DNA from 2 places in the Pseudomonas sp. GW821-FHT01A09 genome. Region 2 is predicted to be linked to the other one. Evidence: predicted binding sites of a transcription regulator. Region 2 holds the regulator's gene; the other holds the start of a gene.
The links. Region 2 encodes FliA, which starts transcription of late flagellar genes. Its sites were predicted from a motif close to CTAAAGTTTNNNNNNNNNNNGCCGNTAA; they were not measured.

Region 1: AC3WJP_RS27990 (methyl-accepting chemotaxis protein) is a predicted target of FliA. The motif match lies at 3,023-3,050, and genes of this name have one in related genera.

Annotation. Positions count from the first base shown of each region.
Region 1 is NZ_JBYSWB010000047.1:4,647-9,502, reverse strand. It holds gene AC3WJP_RS28010 (acid phosphatase) at 1-492, opposite strand, end outside; gene AC3WJP_RS28005 (hypothetical protein) at 608-1,066, opposite strand; tRNA gene AC3WJP_RS28000 (tRNA-Met) at 1,200-1,276, opposite strand; gene AC3WJP_RS27995 (NCS2 family permease) at 1,389-2,684, opposite strand; gene AC3WJP_RS27990 (methyl-accepting chemotaxis protein) at 3,147-4,856, shown strand, end outside.
Region 2 is NZ_JBYSWB010000007.1:80,201-85,056, forward strand. It holds gene fleN (flagellar synthesis regulator FleN) at 95-928, shown strand; gene fliA (RNA polymerase sigma factor FliA) at 925-1,668, shown strand; gene AC3WJP_RS10745 (chemotaxis response regulator CheY) at 1,882-2,256, shown strand; gene AC3WJP_RS10750 (protein phosphatase CheZ) at 2,279-3,064, shown strand; gene AC3WJP_RS10755 (chemotaxis protein CheA) at 3,110-4,856, shown strand, end outside.

The DNA of each region.
Region 1 (4,856 bases), on a different contig from region 2:
CAGGGGCTCGCCGTTCGGCCCCGTGAGCGCGTAGGGGGCGTTGGGCAGGTTTTCCTGATACTGGGTGCCCGCGGCGTAGGTCACGCCTTCGATGGTCTGCGGACCCAGTTGCAGCACGCCGCCCCATGACGCTGGGAGGTGCGGCAGCAGGCTGCCGTCGCGGTCCTTCTGCTGCAGCTGTTCAGGGCTGGCTTTGGCGAGCGGTTGTGCAAGGCCGGGGAAATCAGCGAACAGATTGTTGAAGCTGCGGTTCTCGGCGTAGATCACCACCACGGTCTTGACGTGCTCTTGCAGCGCCTTGTCCAGTTCGGTGGCGCTCAGGGCGCGGCCCGGGCCATCCGCGTGGGGCTTGTCGGCCGCCTGGACGGTCGCACTGAGGGCGGCACCGGCACCCAGCACGGCAACGCCGCCGAGAAAGCGCCGACGGCTGCTGTCGGGTAAGGTATCGGCGGCGTTGGGCTGGTCTTTGTTGTCGTCTTGATCGTTGCTCATTGGCGGGCGTCCCGGCTGAGGTAACAAAAATGTTTCGCCGGGACGCTAACAATGGAATGTGACAATCAGGCGACAGCGCTGTGAAGAGCATTTTTGCGTGGCTTGCCGACCGGGTTCAAGTTAACAAGGCCCGCAGGGCGGCACTCAATGCCGCCGAGGAGATCGCGCCTATGACAATGGCGCCGCCGAAGTATTTGGCCAGGGTCAGCTTCAAGCCGTGGATGTCCTCTGAGACGGCTTTGGCATCGGATTTAATGCTGGCGATATCGTTTTCGATGCGTGCAAAACGTGCCTCCGAGGTCGTTTCGAATGCTCTATCGCGTTCGGCTTGAGCTCTCAAGAAGCCGTTAAAACGCTCATCCCATGCCTTGTCCCTCAGGGCCTGTTCGCCCAGGAAGGTTTCGTGGCGCATATCCAGCTCTCGTTTCAGCGCTTCGTCACGTACGTCCAGTTCCCGCTTCAGCGCGTCATCGCGCATACCGAGTTCACGTCTGAGGGCGTCGTCGCGTAATTGCAGTTCTTGGCGGTAATCAAAAGTTGTCATGGTTTTCTTCACGAATCTGGCAGTCAGCATGAAGGATAGCGTGGCGCTAGACGGGTGGGGATAGGACGATTCCAACAGGGCTGTAGGACGCTACCCAATCGCAGACGAAAAATATCGCAGACGAAAAAAAGGGCCTACCTTGCGGTAAGCCCTTTTTAGTACTTGGTGGCTACACAGGGACTTGAACCCCGGACCCCAGCATTATGAATGCTATGCTCTAACCAACTGAGCTATGTAGCCAAGTGGCGCGCATTATTCCCCTGGACGGGGGAGGTGTCAAGCGTCATTGCGAAATTATTTTCACTCCCGCCTAAACCTAACCCCTTGATTGCTATGCCAATGGCTCTGCGCATCAGGCGTTGAACCAGCCCAGCTTGATCACGAACAGGATCGACAGAATTACCAATGCCGGGTTGAGCTCGCGGCCGCGGCCGGAGATGAGCTTGATGGCGGTCCAGGCGATAAAGCCGAAAGCGATGCCGTTGGCGATCGAGTAGGTAAATGGCATGGCCAGCGCCGTGACGACCACCGGTGCCGCTTCGGTGATGTCATCCCAGTTGATCTCGGCCAGGCCCGAGCACATCAGCACCGCCACGAACAACAGCGCTGGCGCAGTGGCATAGGCCGGCACGCTGCCGGCCAGCGGAGCGAAGAACAACGCCAGCAGGAACAGCACCGCAACCACCACCGCGGTCAGCCCAGTACGGCCCCCGGCGCTGACGCCCGCTGCCGACTCGATGTAGCTGGTGGTCGTCGACGTGCCCAGCAGCGAACCGGCCATGGCTGCGGTGCTGTCGGCGATCAGGGCGCGGCCCATCTTCGGCATATGGCCGTCCTTGCCCATCAGGCCGGCGCGCTTGGCCACACCGATCAGGGTGCCGGAGTTGTCGAACAGGTCGACGAACAGAAAGGCGAAGATCACGCTCACCAGACCGATGTCCAGTGCGCCCTTGATGTCCAGCTGCAGGAAGGTCGGCAGCAGCGATGGTGGCATGGAGACGATGCCGCCGAAGGGGCTGAAGCCGCCGACGATGGACACGATGGTCACCGCCAGAATGCCGATCAACACGGCACCTCGGACCTTCAGTGCCTCGAGGCCGACGATCAGGAAGAAACCCAGAATCGCCAGCACCGGCCCTGGCGCCTTGAGATCGCCGAGGCCGACCATGGTCGCCGGGTTGCCCACGACGATCCCGGCCTCATGCAACCCGATCAGCGCCAGAAACAGGCCGATACCGGCCGCGATGCCCGAGCGCAGGGGCAGTGGGATGCTGTTGACGATCCACTCGCGGATGCGAAAGATCGACAGCACAAAGAAGCACACCGCCGAGATGAACACCGCCCCCAGCGCCACCTGCCAGGTATGGCCCATGTGCAGAACCACGGTATAGGTGAAGAAGGCGTTCAAGCCCATGCCCGGTGCCAGTGCGATCGGGTAGTTGGCGATGATCCCCATGACTGCCGAGCCGATGGCCGCAGCCAGGCAGGTGGCCACGAACACGGCGCCTTTGTCCATGCCGGTCTCGCCGAGGATGCTCGGGTTGACGAAGAGGATGTAGGCCATGGCCAGGAACGTGGTCACGCCCGCCAGGATTTCGGTGCGCACCGTGGTGTCATGCGCCTTGAGTTTGAACAGCGTATCCAGCATGGAGCTCCCCGGGGGTGCGCTGAGGCACCGAAGTTAGGCTGATAAAAGTTGACCGGGTGGTTAACTTAATGGTCGCCGTGCTAAAGCAGGAAGCGGGCCAGCGCCCGTGATTGTTGGATGAAAGATGCGTCTGTGCAATGGAGCGGTCAGATCGACAACGGGACAGACCATTAAATACCTGACTTGCAGGTCAAGAGCGCTATCTGTCATTCAAATTGTCTGCGCTGCCCATCCACCATTCGTTCAGCCAAGCCGCGCCCTGAAAAGAGGCACCCTCCATGCGGGGGCCGCCGGTTTTGGTGCGCTATTGACTAAAATCGCGGATTGGCACCGGTGCCCTCAATCTGTGGCGGCACGTGCCGATAGATGGGTAGCACCGGTGGAGTGAATCTTGCTTTGCCTTGATGGCACTGTGCTAGTTAAGTGGGTGCAATCGCTTTTGGTCCAGTGGAGAATTCGGACATGCAAACCCTTCTATCCCCCGGCATTCGTCTGCTCGGGCGGTTCCAGTTCGCGCGCAAGTTCCAGCTGCTGTTTCTGCTGTTCATGCTGCCGTTGGCCGGCAGTCTGTGGTTGCTGGGGCAGGACTTTCGCTCGCGGCTTGGCGTCATTGCCGGTCAGCGCACAGGGGTGGAGCAACTGCTGGCGCTGGAATCGCTGGACGATCAACTGATCGCCCAGCGTAACCGCGCGGCCCGCTGGAAGGCCGTGGACATTCTCCACAACCCGACCGCCCAGGCGCAGCAGGCGATGAACGCGCTCAGCGCCGCCAACCCCGCCCTGCAAGCGGCGGTGACCGAGCTGGGGCAGGCCCTGAAGCGCAGCGGCGCAAGTGGTGATGCACTCAAGCGCTTCGACAAACTCAAAGCCGCGACTGCCGGTATCGACCTCGACAGCCTGCGCAGCATCGGTTGGTGGCCAGACGGCTACGAACGCTTCACCAGCGCCTCGGCGGCCCTGCAGAGCGTGCGCGATCAGTTGGCCATGGACAGTGGCCTTATCCTCGATCCATGGATGGAGACCTACCTGCTGATGCAACTGTCGACGCAGCAGGTCCCGGACCTGATCGAACGGGTAGGGCGTATTGCGAGCGTCGGCGAGGCGTCGGTGGTAGCCGGGCAGTTCAGCTTGCAGAGCCGCTTGCAGATGCGCGACCTGCGTAACCGCATCGGCGATTCCCGCGAAGAGATGGTCAAGGCTGGTGCCTCGTTGCAGAACCGTCTGCCGCCGGGCTTTGCCGCCTGGGCCAATCAGTACGACAAGACCCTGCAGCGCCTCGACGCCGAACTCAAGCATCTGGACGACGGCTTGTTCTCGGGCGATCTGAAGCTGGGCGCCGGGGAGTTCGAGCAAAGCATGGATGGTCTGCTGGCCGAGCTGTCGGCATTGCGCCGCCAATCACTGGTATCGCTGGACAGCCGCCTAAGCTATCACCGCGGCCAGACGGTCAACCAATTCCTGCCCGTGGCGGCCACCTTCGCGGTGATGCTGCTGCTCGCGCTGTATCTGTTCGCTTGCCTGCAGGCATCCATTCGCCTCAGCGCGCGGGGCATCACCACCCTGGCTGAATCGTTGCGCGACGGCAATCTGTGCGTGCAAGTGGCCGTGAGCGGTCGCGATGAGCTGGCGGCGATCAGCACCGCGCTCAACGTTGCCGTGGTGCAACTGCGCACCAGCCTGCAAGGGGTCGATCACGAGACCTCCCAGCTCAGCGGGGCGGTACAGACCTTGGGCGATCATTCCAGCGGCACTCTGGTGGACGTCGAAGCGCAGCAGTTGCAGATCAGCCAGATCGCGACCGCGGCCACGCAACTGGCGGCCACCTCCCAGGGCGTGGCCAGGAGTTGCGAGCAGGCCTCGGGCAGCGCCCAGCACACCCGGCAGATTGCCGAGGACAGCAGCCGGGACAGCCAGCGCACCACTGCCAGCATTCAACAGTTGAATTTGCGCCTCGGCGAAACCGCGTCGGCCCTGGGTCGGGTCAGCGAGCAAGGCCAGCAGATCCAGTCGGTGGTCGATACCATTCGTGGCATCGCCGAGCAGACCAACCTGCTGGCGCTCAACGCTGCCATCGAGGCTGCCCGTGCCGGTGAGCAGGGCCGTGGTTTCGCCGTGGTCGCCGACGAGGTGCGCAGCCTGTCGCAGCGCACCCAGGCGTCCACTGCGCAGATC
Region 2 (4,856 bases):
TCCACCTGCATCGATGGTCTGCCAGGCAATCTTCAGAAGATGAAGCGCAGTCAGTCGTGTGGCCTCGGTCTAAGTGACAAGGTAAAGAACGAACATGGGTAGCATGCATCCCGTACAGGTGATCGCCGTAACCGGCGGTAAAGGTGGCGTCGGCAAGACCAACGTGTCAGTGAACCTTTCACTGGCGCTGGCGGAACTTGGCCGCAGAGTCATGTTGATGGACGCCGACCTCGGTCTGGCCAACGTCGACGTGTTGCTCGGCCTGACGCCTAAACGCACCCTGGCTGACGTCATTGAAGGGCGCTGCGAGCTGCGTGACGTGCTCCTGCAGGGGCCCGGCGGGATCCGTATCGTGCCGGCCGCCTCCGGGACCCAGAGCATGGTGCACCTGACGCCCGCCCAGCATGCCGGCTTGATCCAGGCCTTCAGCGACATCGGCGACAACCTCGATGTGCTGGTGATCGATACCGCCGCCGGCATCGGCGACTCGGTGGTCAGCTTCGTGCGCGCAGCCCAGGAAGTGCTGCTGGTGGTGTGCGACGAGCCGACCTCGATCACCGACGCCTACGCGCTGATCAAGCTGCTCAACCGCGACTACGGCATGAACCGCTTCCGGGTCCTGGCCAACATGGCCCAGAGCCCGCAGGAAGGCCGCAATCTGTTCGCCAAGCTGACCAAGGTGACCGACCGCTTCCTCGACGTGGCCCTGCAGTACGTGGGCGCCGTGCCGTACGACGAATCGGTGCGCAAGGCTGTGCAGAAACAACGTGCCGTCTACGAGGCCTTCCCGCGCTCCAAATGCGCGCTGGCCTTCAAGGCGATCGCCCAAAAGGTCGACACCTGGCCGTTGCCCGCCAATCCACGCGGGCACCTGGAGTTCTTCGTCGAACGTTTGGTTCAGCAAACCAGTGCGGGACCTGTCTCATGAGCGCAAGCGGATATCGGATGTACAACAAGGCCTCGCGCGAGTCTCAGCAGTATCAGCTGATCGAGACCTACGCACCGCTGGTCAAGCGTATTGCCTACCACCTGCTGGCGCGTCTGCCGGCCAGTGTGCAGGTCGAGGACCTGATCCAGGCCGGGATGATCGGCCTGCTCGAAGTCTCGACCAAATACGACTCCAGCAAGGGCGCCAGTTTCGAGACCTACGCCGGTATCCGCATCCGTGGCGCCATGCTCGACGAGGTGCGCAAAGGTGACTGGGCACCGCGTTCGGTGCATCGCAATACCCGCATGGTCAGTGATGCCATTCGCGCTATCGAAGCAAAAACTGGCCGCGACGCTAAAGATCACGAGGTTGCGGCCGAACTCCAGATGAGTCTGGATGATTATTACGGGATTCTGAACGATACCTTGGGCAGTCGCCTGTTCAGCTTCGACGACCTGCTGCAGGACGGTGAGCATGAAGGGCTGCACGAGGAGGGCGCCAGCGGTAGCCCCGAGCCATCGCGCGGCCTGGAAGACGAGCGCTTCCAGGCGGCCTTGGCCGATGCCATCGCCAACCTGCCTGAACGGGAAAAACTGGTGCTGTCGCTGTACTACGACGAGGAACTGAACCTCAAGGAGATCGGCGAAGTGCTGGGGGTCAGCGAATCGCGGGTCAGCCAGTTGCACAGCCAGTGCGCGGCGCGTCTGCGCAGTCGCCTGGGTGAGTGGCGGGCAAGGTAAACAAGCAGTTGGGCCGTAATTGAACAACGCGATACCTGTGGTGAGGGGGCTTGCTCCCGAGAGGCCCGAACTGAAACACCGCGGTGAGTCAGCAATGGCCCCTCGGGAGCAAGCCCCCTCACCACTTGCTACACACATAACTGGTTTTGATTGATCGCGCACCCAGGTGCTGGGTGCGTTAAAGACTGCTTGGAGGTCTACTTGGACAAGAACATGAAAATCCTCATCGTCGACGACTTTTCGACGATGCGGCGGATCATCAAGAACCTGCTGCGCGACCTGGGGTTCACCAATACCTCGGAAGCCGACGACGGCGTTACCGCGTTGCCGATGCTGCAAAGCGGCGCCTTCGACTTCCTGGTGACCGACTGGAACATGCCCGGCATGTCCGGCATCGACCTGCTGCGTCAGGTTCGCGCCGATGACCGTCTCAAAAGCCTCCCAGTATTGATGGTGACGGCCGAAGCAAAGCGTGAACAGATCATCGAAGCTGCCCAGGCCGGCGTGAACGGCTATGTGGTCAAGCCTTTCACTGCGCAAGTGTTGAAAGAAAAAATCGAGAAGATCTTCGAGCGCGTCAACAGCTGAATGACGCCACGGGGGCAGCAGTATGGACAAGCAATCCAGTTTGGGTGACTTCGAGTCGACCCTGAAAAAGAATGCCCAGGAGTTGGTCGAACGCCTGGAACAAGGCAAGTTCGGCGAAGCCGTGCAGCTGATCCACGAATTGAACCAGACCCGTGATCGCGGCCTGTACCAGGAGATCGGCAAGCTCACCCGTGAGCTGCACAGTGCAATCGTAGACTTCCAGATCGACCCGAACATGCCACAGGCCAAAGAGGTGTCGCAGATAACCGACGCCACCGAACGCCTCTCCTACGTGGTGCGTCTCACCGATGCCGCCGCCAACCGCACCATGGACCTGGTGGAGGAGAGCACGCCGGTACTGGGGTCGCTCGCCGACGATGCCGCCAGCCTGCGCCAGGACTGGCAGCGCTTCCAGCGTCGCGAAACGTCGCCCGACGAGTTTCGCGAGCTGGTCAAGCGTGTCGACGGCTTCCTGACTCGCAGCGAAGCCGATGCGAAGCAGGTGTCGGGGCACCTCAACGACATATTGCTGGCCCAGGATTTCCAGGACCTTACCGGTCAGGTGATCAAGCGGGTCACGCAAATGGTCACTGAAGTCGAAAGCAATTTGCTCAAACTGGTGCTCATGGCCAGTCAGGTTGACCGTTTCGCTGGGATCCAACACGACCATCAGCAGCTGCGCGACGAAAAAGATAAAGAAAAACATCCCACCAGGGGTGAAGGTCCGCAGATTCATGCCGATAAACGTGAAGACGTCGTATCCGGACAGGATGACGTCGACGATCTGCTGTCCAGCCTGGGTTTCTAGTTTCCAGAAACTGATGACGGTTAACGATTTCCAGGGAGCACCCACATGAGCTTCGGCGCCGATGAAGAAATCCTTCAGGATTTCCTGGTAGAGGCCGGCGAGATCCTCGAGCAACTCTCCGAACAACTGGTAGAGCTCGAGAGCCGGCCAGATGACGCGGACTTGCTCAATGCAATCTTTCGCGGATTCCACACTGTAAAAGGCGGCGCCGGCTTCCTCCAGCTCAATGAGCTGGTCGAATGCTGTCACATCGCCGAAAACGTCTTCGACATCCTGCGCAAGGGTGAGCGGCGCGTTGACTCGGAACTGATGGACGTGGTGCTTGAAGCACTCGACGCCGTCAACAGCATGTTCGGCGAAGTGCGCGAGCGCACCGAAGTCACGCCGGCCACGCCCGAGCTGCTGGCAGCCTTGGCGCGCTTGGCCGAGCCGGCCAGTGCCGACGAAGTCGCCGCGGCGCCCGCGCCGGTCGAGGTGGCTGCCGAAGAGCCTGTCGACATTACCGACGATGAATTTGAATCCCTGCTCAACAGCCTCAGCGCTTCCAAAGCCGAAGCTGAAGCCCAGGGCCAGGCGCCCGTTGCCCCAGCCCCAGCCCCTGTGGCTGCGGCCGCGGCCGGTGACGAAATCACCGACGATGAGTTCGAGTCGCTGCTCGACCAGCTGCACGGCAAAGGGCAGTTCTCTGCGCCGGCCGCTGCCCCGGTCAGCCCCGCGGCCGCAGCGCCAGGCAATGCCGCGCCCGGCGATGAAATCACCGATGACGAATTCGAAGCCCTGCTCGATCAGTTGCATGGCAAAGGCACCTTTGCGCCTGACGCCGTTGCGCCGGTTGCCGCGGCATCCGCTGCACCCGCAGCCAGCGCCGTGCCGGCCGGTTCGGCTGACCTGATCTCGGACGACGAATTCGAATCCCTGCTCGATGAGCTGCACGGCAAAGGCAAGTTCAGCGAAGCCGCCGTAGCCACAGCTCCGGCGAAAGCCCCAGCGCCAGTGGCGGCCAAGCCTGCAGCAGCGCCAGCGGCCAAGCCCGAGCCGCCGGCCAAGGCCGAACCTGCAAAGGCGCCTGCCCCGGCACCTGCCCGTGCACCCGCTGCGAGCGGCGAAAAACCGGCCGCCAGCGAAACGGAAACCACCGTACGGGTCGATACCGCACGGCTGGACGAAATCATGAACATGGTCGGTGAACTGGTGCTGGTGCGTAACCGTCTGGTGCGCCTGGGTGCCAACAGCGCCGATGAGTCGATGCAAAAGGCCGTGTCCAACCTCGACGTGGTCACCGCCGACCTGCAGACCGCGGTGATGAAGACCCGCATGCAGCCGATCAAGAAGGTCTTCGGACGCTTCCCGCGGCTGGTTCGCGACCTGGCGCGTCAGCTCAAGAAAGAGATCAACCTGGAGCTGGTGGGCGAAGAGACCGACCTCGACAAGAACCTCGTCGAGGCCCTGGCCGATCCGTTGGTCCACTTGGTGCGCAACGCCGTCGACCACGGCGTCGAAACCCCGGAAGAACGTGAAGCCTCGGGCAAGCCCCGCGGCGGCAAGGTGGTGCTCTCGGCCGAGCAGGAGGGCGACCACATCCTGCTGTCGATCTCCGACGACGGCAAGGGCATGGACCCGCAGATACTGCGCAACATCGCGGTCAAGCGCGGGGTCATGGACAAGGATGCCGCCGATCGCCTGAGCGACACCGAGTGCTACAACCTGATCTTCGCCCCGGGTTTCTCGACCAAGACCGAGATCTCCGACGTATCGGGTCGCGGCGTGGGCATGGACGTGGTGAAAACCAAGA